DNA from 2 places in the Streptosporangium sp. NPDC023825 genome. Region 2 is predicted to be linked to the other one. Evidence: riboswitches for the same ligand, from Rfam matches in the RefSeq annotation. Region 2 holds a riboswitch; the other holds the start of a gene.
The links. Region 2 has a riboswitch for cyclic di-AMP ahead of AB0G15_RS15450 (NlpC/P60 family protein). Riboswitches for the same ligand answer to the same signal wherever they lie in the genome.
Positions count from the first base shown of each region.

Region 1 (7,190 bases), on a different contig from region 2:
CCGCCGTCAGGGAGGTCGACTCCACCACCACCGCCCAGGTCGAGCGGGGTTTCCATAGCAACGACATGGCGACGCTCCTCGCCTTCGCCGCCGGCGCGTCGGTCCTCGTCCTCGGGGGCACGTTCGCGGCGACCGGCCTGGCCGTGGCGGAGGGCCGTCCCGACCGCGCCACGCTGGCGGCGGTGGGGGCGGCGGGCCGCGTCCAGCGCCTTCTCGTCGCCGGACAGGCCGCGTTCGTCTCCGGCCTGGGGGTGGGGGCGGGGACGTTCGTCGGGCTGGTCGTCGGGGTGACGAGCGTCTTCAGCGGGTTCCATCGCGCCCGGGCATCCGGGATCGGAACGGGGAACGGCGTGCCGTCCGGCCTGGTCACCCTCGTGATCGACGTGCCCTGGCTCGTGGTGGCGGGCGTGCTGGTCGGCCTGCCCCTGCTGACCGCGCTGCTGGCCGGGCTGTGCGTCCGGACGAGGGTGGTGCTCGCCCGCCGCCTGACCTGACCCGCCGTTCCGGGCCGTGCCCGGCCGCCCCCGGAGCTCCGGGGGCGGCCGGGCATCGGCGCGGGGGTCACCCCGGCTCGCTCATGCCCGGCCGGTCGGAGCGCTCAGTCGGTGACGTCGGCGCAGACCACGTGGGCGCCCAGCTCGACCATCCGCTGCTCGCTGCGCGCGTCGGCGACCCTGGCCATCAGGATCGGCGCCTCGCTCGCGGCGAGCTGCGGCAGCCGGGCGCGCACCCCGCGATGGATGTCCCTGACCACGTCCTCGGCCGCCGACATGTGCACCTTCACGTGCAGCATGATCCCCGGCGCGCCCGAGGAGGTGCTGGCCTCGGAGATCCACACGTGGTGGACGAGCGGGTAGTCGACGAGCAGCTGCGAGATCGCGGCGCGCAGCGCGGGCAGGATCGGATGGTCGCACCGGCGGTATCCCGGGTCCACCATCTGCATCGGGCCCGACAGGTGCGGCCGGGGCGCCGGGATCCACGGCTGGGAGGGCGCGGCGGGCACCGGCGCTCTCGGCGGGCGCGCGGGCGCGGGACGCGAGACCGTGGCCATCGCCCCGGTCGCGTACGCCGTCGGCGCCGCGCTCGACAGCGCGGGCGTGGGGCCGCTGCGTGTCGAGAGCAGGTAGCGCTGGAGATCCTCGATCGGCACGGCCGCGGCCGCCGGGCCCGCCGCGTCGATCACGATCTCCCGCACGCCGGTGACCCGCTGGATGTCGAGGATGGTGTCGGCGTCGCACGCCGACAGCGAGTGGCTGCCACGGTGCCGCGCGTAGGTGTCCGCCGAGGTGTACCCGAGCAGGACACGATCACCGGCCTGGGTCGTGCCGAGCACGACGGAACGGTCGGGTCGCACGGCAACCAGGAGTCCCCATTCGGCCAGCGCCGCAAGCAGCCGGTGCGGATCGCCGTGCTGCGCGAGCACGTTGCCGAGAGCGGGGTTCCCGATGCTCATATGAGGAACGATAGGTAGTGGACCACGGCTTATCAGGGTAATCGCGAAGTTTTCCTGGGATCAATACCAACTTGAATTTTGGGTGCATGAGATCTGTCAAGGACGGGTAACCGCCTCCTGGGCCCCGAAGCCCCCTCGCGCCTCGCGGGTGTCTCCGGTGCCTCCGGGAGCGTCCTGGCCGGCGTGGGGCGTCTCGGATCGCGGGACACTCGTGAACGCGTTCACAAGCGCCGATAGACTACGTGAGGTCCGTGCACCCCTCACCGTCTAGTAAGGATCCAGCCTGTGAACAAGCCCGTCGTACTGGTCGCTGAGGAACTTTCCGAGGCCGGTCTCGCGGTTCTGGGCGCGGACTTCGAAGTCCGCCACACCGACGGCGCCGACCGTGCCCAGTTCCTGCCCGCCCTCGCCGACGTGGACGCGCTCATCGTGCGCAGCGCCACGCAGGTCGACGCCGAGGCGATCGCCAACGCGCCCCGGCTCCGCGTCGTCGCCCGCGCGGGCGTCGGTCTGGACAACGTCGACGTGGAGGCCGCCACCAAGGCCGGTGTCATGGTCGTCAACGCGCCCACCTCCAACATCACCAGCGCCGCCGAGCACACCGTCGCCCTGATCCTCGCCTCCGCCCGCAACGTCGCCCAGGCGCACTCCGCGCTCAAGGGCGGCGAGTGGAAGCGCTCGAAGTACACCGGCGTGGAGCTCGACGAGAAGGTCGTCGCGATCCTCGGCCTCGGCAAGATCGGCCAGCTGGTCGCTCAGCGCCTCCAGCCGTTCGGCGTCGAGCTGATCGCCTACGACCCCTACCTGCAGCCGGCCCGCGCCGCGCAGATGGGCGTCCGGCTGGTCTCGCTGGAGGAGGCCCTGAGCGAGGCCGACTTCATCACGGTGCACCTGCCCAAGTCCAAGGAGACCATCGGCCTCATCGGAGACAGGGAGCTCCACACGGTCAAGCCGAACGTCCGCCTCATCAACGTCGCCCGCGGCGGCATCATCGACGAGAACGCCCTCTACTCCGCGATCAAGGAGGGCCGCGTCGCCGGCGCCGGCATCGACGTGTTCCCGAAGGAGCCGGTCACCGACAGCCCGCTCTTCGAGCTCGACCAGGTCGTCGTCACCCCGCACCTGGGCGCCTCCACCCACGAGGCCCAGGAGAAGGCCGGCACCCAGGTCGCGCGCAGCGTGAAGCTCGCGCTCGCCGGGGAGTTCGTGCCGGACGCGGTCAACGTCCAGGGCGGCGCCGTCGCCGAGGACGTCAAGCCGGGCCTGCCGCTGGCCGAGAAGCTCGGCCGGGTGTTCACCGCCCTCGCGGGCGAGGTCGCCACCAAGCTCGACGTCGAGGTGCGCGGCGAGATCGCCTCCCACGACGTCCGCGTGCTGGAGCTGGCCGCGCTCAAGGGCGTCTTCACCGACGTGGTCGAGGACTCGGTCACCTACGTCAACGCCCCGCTGCTGGCCAAGGACCGCGGCGTGTCGGTCGAGCTGATCACCAGTTCCGACAGCCCCGACTGGCGCAACGTCGTGACGGTCCGGGGCGTCCTCGCCGACGGCCGCGCGGTCTCGGTCTCCGGCACCCTGTCCGGGCCGAGGCAGATCACGAAGATCGTCGAGGTCAACGGCTACCAGATGGAGATCGAGCCGACCGACCACCTGTCGTTCTTCACCTACACCGACCGCCCCGGCATCGTCGGCGTGGTCGGCCGCATCCTCGGCGACCACTCGATCAACATCGCCTCGATGCAGGTGGCCCGTGACGCCAAGGGCGGCAAGGCGCTCATCGCGCTCACCGTCGACACCGCCATCCCGGCCGAGGTGATCGACCAGATCGGCTCGGAGATCGGCGCCGACAGCGGTCGCTCGGTCGACCTGGCCGACTAGCCGTACCGCCGATGTGGCCGCCGCCCCGGAGACCGGGACGGCGGCCACATCTCGTCTCAGCATGTGAGAAGTGTGTACGCCGGGCGAGACGGTTTTCCCGCGGCCGGGTAGCCTGAAGTGAAATGCGCCAGGTTCTCGTAATTCCTACCTGCCGCGGCGAGGCCTGACAGGGGCAGGCCGGCGACTCGCCGCGGTGTCGTGGCGCGTGCCGGCTCCCAGCCCCCGCCGCCGGTCCGTGATCCGGACCCGCGACATCAGGCCTGGTCGGAGTCCCGACCGGAGTCTCGACCACCTTCCTTGCAGGCATGCGACCGAGACGAGATTCGCCATGTACGACATGTATCCCTGGAACCGTCCCGAGGAGACCGAGGACGAGGCCATCGACGCGCTCCAGACCGCTCTGGACCGCAGGGACAACGGCGGTGCTCCCACCCGCTGAACCCGTTCTCGCCGCCGCCGGGGTCTCCACGGCCTCCCGGCGGTGATCCGCCGGCGTGTCTCATCCGCCGGGCACGGCTTCGGTCGCGAGCTCGACCCGCTTGGTCAGCTGAACCCCCTGCGGGTCGGGGCGCACCGCGCCGGCGAAGGAGTCGCGGCGCCAGGAGTCGAGTTTCTCCTCCTTGACCACGTCGCCGGTCTGCGGGGCGTGAACCATGTAGCCGGGCTTTGTGATCATGCCGACGTGGCCGAGGCCGCTGAAGAAGACCAGGTCACCGGGCTTGAGATTCTTCCAGGCGATCTTCTTGGAGAAGGCGGCGTACTGGTCGTTGGTGACGCGGGGGAGCTTGATCCCGGCGGCGCCGTAGGCGCGGAGCACCAGGCCGGAGCAGTCGAAGCCGCCGTTGCCGGTGCCGCCCCAGACGTAGGGCGTTCCGCGCTTGGACATGGCCCACTTCACGGCTTTCTGCCAGGCGGGCTTGACGGCCGCGGCCTTCAGCGCGTCCTTCAGTGCGGGGGTGTTGAGCGCGGCGGGCCCGGGGGCGGGGGGCGGGGACGCGGCCAGGGCGGCGGTCGAGGTCGCGCACACCGCGGCGCCGGCGACGATCATGGAGGCGGAGATGGACAGGACGCGGGGGAGAACTGTGCCGGACAGGGTGATTCCTTCCATAAGGCCGGCCGGGTGAGCTGTCGGGCTCGGGCGTGGAGGCCGCCCTACGGCGCGAGAACGCGCTGATTCGCCCCAAGGAATCCACCTGATGAACGGCCGGGAACGCGCTCCGGGGGAGGAGCGGGGTGCCCGGGGTCCGGTAGATCCCGTAAAGAGTGGTTCCCCGGCTCCGTGCGGGCCCGGTAAGGGGACGGCCCGTACGGATTAGGCATCGACGTGATTGGGAGGACCATAACGAAACCTCACGAAACGGTCAATACCAAGCAAAGACGGACAAAACGATCAAACGTCTCTCCGGGCGGATGTGTCCGGAGAGTGAGACCGGTGTTCGATCACCGAGACGGACCGGTAAGGTGCCTGCATGGATTCGCGTAACATTCGCCTGGCGGTCATCCCCGGGGACGGAATCGGAGTCGAGGTCGTCACCGAAGGGCTGAAGGTCCTCGAAGCGGTCGGCACGAAGGTGGAGCCCACCACCTACGACCTCGGCGCCAAGCGCTACCACGAGACCGGCGAGACCCTGCCCGACCCGGTCCTCGACGAGCTGCGCGGATACGACGCGATCCTGCTCGGCGCGGTCGGCGACCCCAGCGTGCCCCCGGGCATCCTGGAGCGCGACCTGCTGCTCAAGCTCCGCTTCCAGCTCGACCACTACGTGAACCTCCGCCCGGTCAAGCTCTTCCCCGGCGTCGAGACGCCGCTGGGCAGGGCCCGCCCCGAGGACATCGACATGGTCGTCGTCCGCGAGGGCACCGAGGGCCCGTACGCCGGGGCGGGCGGCGTCATGCGCCGGGGCACGCCGCACGAGATCGCCACCCAGGAGTCGCTGAACACCGCCCACGGCGTCGAGCGCGTCGTGCGCTACGCCTTCGACAAGGCGCTGGGCCGCCCCGGCAGGAAGCTGACGCTGGTCCACAAGACCAACGTGCTCACCTACGCCGGCGACCTCTGGGCCCGCACCTTCGACCGCGTCGGCCTGGAGTATCCCGACGTCCAGACCGACTACTGCCACGTCGACGCGGCCTCGATGTTCTTCGTCAGCCAGCCCGAGCGCTTCGACGTGATCGTCACCGACAACCTCTTCGGCGACATCCTCACCGACATCGGCGCGGCGATCGCCGGTGGCATCGGCCTGGCGGCCAGCGGCAACGTCAACCCCGACCGCACCGCGCCGAGCATGTTCGAGCCGGTCCACGGCAGCGCCCCCGACATCGCGGGCCAGGGCAAGGCCGACCCGACAGCCACGATCCTTTCGGTCGCCATGCTCCTCGACCACCTGGGCATGGCCGCCGAGGCCGCCAGGGTCGAGCGGGCCGTCGCCGGCGACCTGGCCGAGCGGCCGGCAGGCAAGGCGGGCCGGACCACCCGCGAGATCGGCGACGACATCACCGCCCGAGTAGCCGGCTGAGGAAGCCGCCCTCCTCGACCCCGACGCGCCTGGCGGCTCACCCGAGCCGCCAGGTGCGTTTTTGTTTCTCCAGCACTGCCGGTTTTCGGCATAGATGGAGTAGTTTCCCGTTACCCGGTCCGACGCAGAATGGACCCAAGGGTAAGCCAGACACCAAGAGAAGGATCCGTGCGATGACCACCGCTCAGAAGCTCAGCTTCGACGTGCAGCTCTCCGACCACGCTCGCACCGCGGCAGAGCGCGAGCAGGTAATGGCGAGCCCGGGGTTCGGCCAGGTCTTCACCGACCACATGATCTCGATCGACTACACCGAGGGGCGGGGCTGGCACGACGCCAGGCTCATGCCGTACGGCCCGCTCAGCCTCGACCCCGCGACGTCGGTCTTCCACTACGCGCAGGAGCTTTTCGAGGGGCTCAAGGCCTACCGCCAGGAGAACGGCACGATCGTGACCTTCCGGCCCGAGGCCAACGCCGCGCGCTTCAACACCTCCGCGGTGCGGATGGCCATGCCCGAGCTGCCCGAGGAGACGTTCGTCGAGTCGCTGGAACTGCTCGTCCAGACCGACCGCGAGTGGGTGCCGACCACCCAGGGACACAGCCTCTACCTGCGCCCCTTCATGATCGCGACGCAGCCGATGCTCGGAGTCAACTACCCGTCCAGGACCTACAAGTACATGGTCATCGCCTCCCCGGCGGCGGCCTACTTCGGCGGGGGCAAGGCCGTCACGGTCTGGCTCTCCACCGAGTACACCCGCGCGGCCCCCGGCGGCACCGGCTTCGCCAAGTGCGGCGGCAACTACGCCGCGGCCTTCGTGGCCCAGCGCCAGGCCGTCGAGCAGGGCTGCGACCAGGTGGTCTGGCTCGACGCGGGCGAGCACCGCTACGTCGAGGAGATGGGTGGGATGAACCTGTTCTTCGTCTACGGCGACCGCCTGCTGACCCCGGCGCTCACCGGAACGCTCCTGCCCGGCATCACCCGCGACTCGATCCTCTCCCTCGCCTCCGACCTCGGCCTCCACGCCGAGGAGGGGCGCCTGTCGGTCGAGGAGTGGCAGCGGGGCTGCGAGACGGGCGAGCTCACCGAGGTCTTCGCCTGCGGCACCGCCGCGGTGGTCACCCCGGTCGGCTCGGTCAAGGGCGCCGACCGCGCCTGGACGGTCGGCGACGGCACCCAGGGGCCCGTCACCTCGAAGATCCGCGAGGAACTCGTGGGCATCCAGTACGGATCCCGCCCCGACCCGCACAGCTGGGTCCACAAGATCTGCTAGTCCCGTACGAGGAGGTCCGCGGGGACCGGTCGGCCGAAGGGGCGGCCGGTCCCGTGCGGTGGATACCCGGTCTCCCAC
Region 1 is NZ_JBFAAE010000039.1:61,643-68,832, forward strand. It holds gene AB0G15_RS28495 (FtsX-like permease family protein) at 1-494, shown strand, start outside; gene AB0G15_RS28500 (hypothetical protein) at 599-1,453, opposite strand; gene serA (phosphoglycerate dehydrogenase) at 1,739-3,328, shown strand; gene AB0G15_RS28510 (C40 family peptidase) at 3,828-4,436, opposite strand; cyclic di-AMP (ydaO/yuaA leader) riboswitch at 4,424-4,642, opposite strand; gene AB0G15_RS28515 (3-isopropylmalate dehydrogenase) at 4,798-5,844, shown strand; gene AB0G15_RS28520 (branched-chain amino acid aminotransferase) at 6,018-7,112, shown strand.
Region 1: another riboswitch for cyclic di-AMP. It lies ahead of AB0G15_RS28510 (C40 family peptidase); the one in region 2 lies ahead of AB0G15_RS15450 (NlpC/P60 family protein).

Region 2 (7,190 bases):
CGCGCTCGCCGCGGCCGGGGCGCAGCTGCACAAGGTGGAGCTGATCCGCCCCCGCTCGGTGATCGCGAAGAACACCGTCGAGGCACTCCAGGCCGGCATCATCTACGGCTTCGCCGGCCAGGTGGACGGGATCGTCGAGCGGATGGCGGCCGAGCTCGCCGTCGACCCCGACGACGTCACCGTGGTCGCCACCGGCAGCGCGGCGCCGCTCGTGGTCAGCGAGGCGCGCTCTATCGACATGCACGAACCCTGGCTCACGCTGATCGGCCTGCGGCTGATCTACCATCGCAACGCCCCCTGAGAACGCCCCTGCGGGAGCCGCGGCACGGAGGAGGCGCCTCTCCCCGCGCCGCACGACCGGTTCCGGCGCCGCACGACCGGTTCCCGCGCCGTGCGACGGGCTTCCGCGCCGCACGACCGGCGAACTCACGGGGTTCGCCACATCGGTACCCTTTGGAACTGTGACCGATGACGTGACGAATCCCGCCGAGGATCTGCCCGAGCAGATGCGCGTGCGCCGGGAGAAGCTCGACCGCCTCCGTTCCGAGAGCGTCGACCCCTACCCGGTGAACTTCCCGCGCACCGCGACCAACGCCGAGATCCGCCAGAAATACGCTGATCTCTCCGCTGACACCGCGACGGGCGACAAAGTGGGCGTCACCGGCCGGGTGATGCTGTCCAGGACCGGCGGCAAGCTCTGCTTCGCCACGCTCCGCGACGGCTCCGGCGACCTCCAGGTCATGGTCTCCCTGGACAGGGTGGGCGAGGAGTCCCTGGCCGCGTGGAAGCGCGACGTCGACCTCGGTGACCACGTGGGCATCGAGGGCGAGGTCATCACCTCCCGCAGGGGCGAGCTGTCCATCCTCGCCGACCGCTGGGCGATCACGTCGAAGTGCCTGCGCCCGCTGCCGGAGAAGCACGCCGGGCTCACCGACCCCGAGGCGCGGGTCCGCCAGCGCTACGTCGACCTCATCGTCAACGACGAGGCCAGGAAGATGGCCCGCACCCGCAGCGCCGTGGTCCGGGCCGTGCGCGACTTCTGGCACGAGGAGGGCTACCTGGAGGTCGAGACGCCGATGCTCCAGCCGATCCACGGCGGAGCCACGGCGAGGCCCTTCAAGACCCACATCAACGCGTACGACATGGAGCTCTACCTCCGCATCGCGATCGAGCTCTACCTCAAGCGGCTGGTGGTCGGCGGTCTGGAGAAGGTCTTCGAGATCAACCGCAACTTCCGCAACGAGGGCGCGGACTCCACCCACAACCCCGAGTTCACGATGCTGGAGGCGTACGGCACGTATCTCGACTACAACGACATCGCCGACCTGACCCAGCGGATGATCCAGAGGGCCGTGCTGGCCGCACTCGGCCACTCCGTGGTCGTCCACCAGGGCCAGGAGATCGACCTCGGTCTGGCGAAGTGGCCTCGGATCACCCTGTACGGGTCGGTCTCCGAGGCGCTGGGCGAGGAGGTCACCACCGAGACGCCCCTGGAGCACGTCCGCAAGCTCGCGGACGCGCGAGAGATCCACTGGGACGCCAAGTGGGGTCAGGGCAAGCTCGTCCAGGAGATCTTCGAGGCCCTCGTCGAGCACACGCTCGTCCAGCCCACGTTCGTCATGGACTATCCGCTGGAGACCTCCCCGCTGGCCCGCACCCACCGGGACAACCCGCTCCTCACCGAGAAGTGGGACCTGATCGGTTTCGGCACCGAGCTGGGCACCGGCTACTCGGAGCTGGTCGACCCGGTCGAGCAGCGCCGCCGCCTCACCGAGCAGTCCCTGCTCGCCGCGGGCGGCGACGTCGAGGCCATGCAGCTTGACGAGGACTTCCTCACGGCCCTGGAATATGCGATGCCGCCCACCGGCGGCATGGGGCTCGGCATCGACCGCCTCGTCATGGCCTTCACCGGCAAGAACATCCGCGAGACCATCCTGTTCCCGCTGGTCAAGCCGACCGGCTGAATCCGGCGGGCGGCGCGCGAGGACGTTATCCCCGTACGGTGGCACCGGGCCGGGCACCACGGCCCGGTGCCACCGCCATGAGGGGCGGCGTCGCCCGGCGACGGCGAGCGGCGACGGCGGGTCCCCGGGCGGAGGCGGCGGGTCCCCGGCCGTGCGCGCGCCGGGGACGAGGCCGGACGCGATCCCTGCCGACCCCGGTCACCGCTCGGGCTCGGGGCGTGATCCGGCCGGGATCCCGTGGGGCGCCGGGCCGGGAGAGCGCCCGAGAGCCTGGTCGGCCGTACCGGGCGGCGCCGCGCCGCCCCCTCCGCCGACCCGCGTCCCGGGCCTTCCCGGGCCGTCCCGCGCCGGTGGACGCGAGCCGGAGCACGAGCCGCGCGGCCGGGTCGCGGTGGAGCGGTTCCCCGGCCGTCTCCGGGCCGTTCCCCGTGCGAGCGCCCCGGGGTCCCCGAGCGAAGCGCCCTCACCGACCCTCACGGGTCGGGGTGGTTCCCCGCGGAGGCGGCCGAGGCGCCCGGGCGCACCCGGCGGGTGGGAGACGGCCGTTGAACCCATGATCCCGCGCAATATCGGACGCATTTCCGTATGGTGCAGAAATCCCTTTCCAGTAGGGCCAATATCGCCCGGACGTTCCGTCGTCGCCACGTGGCACTTCGCGAATGCCGCAAAGCTCCACTCTTGACCCTCATATTTCCGCGTTATCCGTGGTGTGCCGTCAAGGCGGTGAGGACATGGTCGCCGGGAAGAGATCAATTTTTCCCGAGAAATGCGGGCGGGCCGGATCCCCGAGGGGGCGGCTTCGGGGTGCCCGGCGGGGCGGCGGTTCCGGCGAAACCTTGTTCTGCCAGGACTTCGGTCGTCGCAGCCAGGGACGCCTGCCGGCTCGTGCCTGGGCTTGATCATGACATAGCCGCAAAGGCACTGACATATCATGAGTACTTCACGTAGCGCCTGCTATGTCAATACTGGACGCACGCTATGAAGAGTGGAACTTGACGACCTTTGAACAAGGCGTTTACCGTTCCTGGCGGACGGTATTCATTTCCGGCGTCTCGCACCCGGTTTCCAGAGTGGGGGGAGTGACTCTTGATGGCATATCCAGAAGTGGATTCACGCCATGGCGACAGCCCCCTGGGCATGAGCGATATCGGTCTCAGCGACGACGACCTCGTGCTGCTGGCCGAGCTCGCCAAGGGTGTCACGGTCGATCGGGTAGGGCGTCGCCTCGACATCAGCGGCCGGACGGTCAGGCGCAGGCTCAGGGGCATCTGCGACCGCATCGGCGTCGCCACGGCGATCGAGGCCGTGGCCTGGGCGGCCCGCCGCCGCCTGATCTGACGCACCGCCGCGTGTCCGGCAGGTCGGGCCGGACACGCGTGCGGGCCGGACACGCCCGCGGACCCGGTCGCCGACGCCGGTTCAGGCGGCGATGCGGACGCCTCCGACGAAGGGCCGGTTGTCGATCGTGGTGATGTGGACGACGTCACCCGTCTGGGGGGCGTGGACCATCAGGCCCGCGCCGATGTAGATCCCGACGTGGTGCAGGTCGCTGTAGAAGAAGACCAGGTCGCCGGGGCGCAGCTCTTTCCTGGATACGTGGGTGCCCGCGGTCCACTGGTCGCCGGTGTAGTGCGGCAGGCTGATGCCGACCTTCTGGTAGGCCCACATGACCAGGCCGGAGCAGTCGAAGGAGTTGGGCCCCTCGGCGCCCCAGACGTACGGCTTCAGCTGCTGGGTGAGCGCCCAGCGGGTGGCCTCCGCGGCCTTGCCGCTGCCGACGATGGGCACGTTCGTCTTCACCCGGGCGCCCCTGTTGCTGACGGCCCTGGTGCGCACCTCGCTGAACAGGTCGCTCTCGACCCGGTCGACCAACCGCTCGATCTTGGTCCGGTTGCCGTCGATCTCCGCCAGAAGCTTCTTGACCTCCGCGGTCCTGGCCTTGGCGCTGGCCTGGGCCCGCTCGGCGGCCTCGATCGCCCGGCTCACCTGGGCGACCTCCTCGCTCTGCTGCTGCTGGAGCGCGTAGTTGGTGGTGGCCTGGTCGAGGAAGGTGTCGGGATCGGTGGCCTGCGTGAAGGCGAGCCCGGAGTTCAGGCCGCCCGACATGTAGGTGCTCTGCGCCAGGAGGGTGGCCTTGGTGCGACGGGAGGCCAGCTCGGACTCGCTCGACGCGAGGGTCTTCTTGGCGCTCTCGGCGGCCCGCTGGGCCTGCTTGAGCTTGACCCGCTCGCCGTTGTAGCGCTCCGCGAGGACGCCGATCTCCTGGTGCAGCTTCTCGGCCTGTTTGGCCAGCTGCTGGAGGCTGGGCTCGGGGTCCGCGGTGGCGGCCACCAGCGGGGTGCCGAGGGTCAGGGTGGCGAATGCCAGGCCGACGACCGCCATGCGACGGCGCAGCCCTCGCGGCGCGCGTCCTCGAGCGCGGGCCTCGTGGCCCGAATGCTTTCCTCCGCGGTCGCGCGTGCGCTTCACCAACAGGCTCCTCTCCTCGGCCGCCTACCGGGTTAGCTGACGGGTTCGGGCCGGAGGCAGCCCTACCGGGTGCGCCGGTGGCACTCGGATTCACCCCGGAGGACGTGGTGGGTCCCCGGTTCCCCCGCGGGAGATTCGGCGGGTCAGGCTTTTTACGTCTCTGACATCGAGCACGGAGATTAGTGCACCCGTGGTTCCTGCTCAACCAGAACTGCGAATTCAGTAGAGGTTTCGCAACCGAGGTGTCACGAAAAGATCACACCTCAAAATGATCAACATGGCCATTACGCTGCCTTTGCTTCTCGTGTGACGGGTGTGGCGGAGGTCTTCCCAGGTCCGGGACCGTGCCAAAGGTGAGCTGCGGCACATGAGAGGTGCCGCACACCGAGAGTGGTAAAGCGACTGCCAAGGGTCATGTGCGGTCTTCGAGCTGCGAGTTAAGGGTGAGCCGTAATTGAAGACCGGTGAGGACGTACGCTGAACGGTCATGGAGCAGCTTGCTGAGCATTCTCCCGTGCCGGCCGTTCGCGCCTCCGGCGACGGGGAGCGGCGCGCCGGGTCCGCGGGGGCGGAGCGGGGTTCGCCCGGGCAGGGGGCGGGCGCCGAGATCACGGTCCGCCGCGCCCGCACCCAGGACGTGCGGGCCGTCAGGCGGCTCGTCGACACCTACGGCGGTGCCGGCCGGCGCCTGCTGGAGAAGGCCACCGTCACCCTGTACGAGGACGTCCAGGAGTTCTGGGTCGCCACCGACGCGGAGGGGGAGGTGATCGGCTGCGGGGCCCTCCACGTCCTCTGGGAGGATCTGGCCGAGATCCGCACCGTCGCCGTCGATCCGACCCGCAGGGGAATGGGAATCGGCCACCGGATCGTCTCCGCGCTCATTCGCACGGCCGCGGAGCTGGGCCTGCGGCGGGTCTTCTGCCTGACCTTCGAGGTCGAGTTCTTCGCCCGGCACGGATTCCGGGAGATCCAGGGCACGCCCGTCGCCCCGGAGGTCTACGCCGAACTTCTCGCCTCCTATGACGAGGGTGTGGCGGAGTTCCTCGAGCTGGAACACGTCAAGCCCAACACCTTGGGAAACACCCGGATGCTGCTGCACCTGACACGCGAGCCCGACTCTGGTGACTTTAGAGCTGACTGATCGGAAAGGTGACTGTTGATACCTATGTCGATACCTTGTGCAGCAGCATGCATGTGCGTCTGACATTTGCCACATGCGCAGTCTAAGTGAGGTGACGCGGTGAGCACCGGACAGCCGCCGTATCCACAGGATGATCCCGACCGCGATCGCACACCGTCGGGGCAGCCGGATTACGGACAGTACAACGCGGGTCGAGCCCCTGGCGAACTCGACCCTGACGTGACAGTCGTGGGGTACAGGTCGGAGGCCTCACAGCCGAACACCGGCCCAGGGCAGAGCCAGCCCGGATACGGCCAGCAGGGCGGGACCGGCGCGTACGGGCAGCAGCCCGGATACGGCCAGCAGCAGGGTTACGGCCAGCAGCCCGACTACGGGCAGCAGGGCTACGGCCAGCAGCAGGGGTACGGCCAGCAGGGCGGGACCGGCGCGTACGGGCAGCAGCCTGGATACGGCCAGCAGTCCTCCCACGAGCAGCAGGGCTACGGCCAGCAGCAGGGGTACGGCCAGCAGGGCGGGACCGGCGCGTACGGGCAGCAGCCCGGATACGGCCAGCAGCCCGGTTACGGCCAGCAGTCCTCCCACGAGCAGCAGGGCTACGGCCAGCAGCAGGGGTACGGCCAGCAGCAGGGGTACGGCCAGCAGCCCGGATACGGGCAGCAGCAGCCCCAGCCGGGCTATGGCCAGCAGCCCGACTACGGGCAGCAGCAGTACGGCCAGCAGCCCGGTTACGGCCAGCAGTCCGACTACGGGCAGCAGGGCTACGGCCACCAGCAGCCCGCGTACGGGCAGCAGGGCTACGGCCAGCCCTACGGCGGTCCTCCCGGGGCTCCCGCCCCGCTCGCCGAGTGGTGGCAGCGCCTGCTGGCGAGGATCATCGACGGGATCATCCTGGTGATCCCGCTTCTCATCATCAACGCGGTGATCGCCGCCATCGTCGTGACGCCCTTCGCCTTCAACATGGAGACGGGTGTCTCCACGGGGGGGACCGGCTACGTCCTCGCCGCAATCCTCAGCTCGCTGCTCACCGGGGCCATCTATGTGGCCTACGAGTTCTTCATGCTCAGCCGGGGCGGGCAGACGGTCGGCAAGATGGTCATGGGCATCAAGGTCGTGCCGGTCGGCGGGGCCCTGCCGCCCGGTGGGCTCAGCTCCAACGTGGCGCTCAAGCGTGCCGGTGTGCTCTGGGGGCCCTACGCCCTGTACGGAGTCCCGGTCCTGACATACGTGGCCAGCATTTTCTACCTCGTGAACATCCTGTGGCAGCTGTGGGACAAGCCGCTGCATCAGACCCTGCACGACAAGGTGGCCGAGACGGTCGTCGTCAAGATCAAGTAGTTCCCCGAATAACGGGGCCGGCGGTTGAACCGCCGGCCCCGTTTTCGCGTACAGGCAAGAAAACGAGGGGCGTTAGGGGCACCGTATGGGTCCCGGGGCCCGGGTCACGGAAGGGCAAAACCATTTGCCACGCCCCGGGCAACGCGGGGGAACTTATGACCGAGTCTCGCCCCGCGCGTCGGAATATTCGCGTACGGTGCCCACAACGGGCTCACCGGCGCCCGTGGGTCTCCTATGAGGCGTCAATGCCGGATCCGCCGCCGTCGGGGGTTCGCGCACTA
Region 2 is NZ_JBFAAE010000014.1:89,096-96,285, forward strand. It holds gene AB0G15_RS15435 (type III pantothenate kinase) at 1-301, shown strand, start outside; gene lysX (bifunctional lysylphosphatidylglycerol synthetase/lysine--tRNA ligase LysX) at 462-1,964, shown strand; gene AB0G15_RS15445 (LuxR C-terminal-related transcriptional regulator) at 3,102-3,302, shown strand; gene AB0G15_RS15450 (NlpC/P60 family protein) at 3,384-4,346, opposite strand; cyclic di-AMP (ydaO/yuaA leader) riboswitch at 4,439-4,584, opposite strand; gene AB0G15_RS15455 (amino-acid N-acetyltransferase) at 4,921-5,574, shown strand; gene AB0G15_RS15460 (RDD family protein) at 5,803-6,909, shown strand.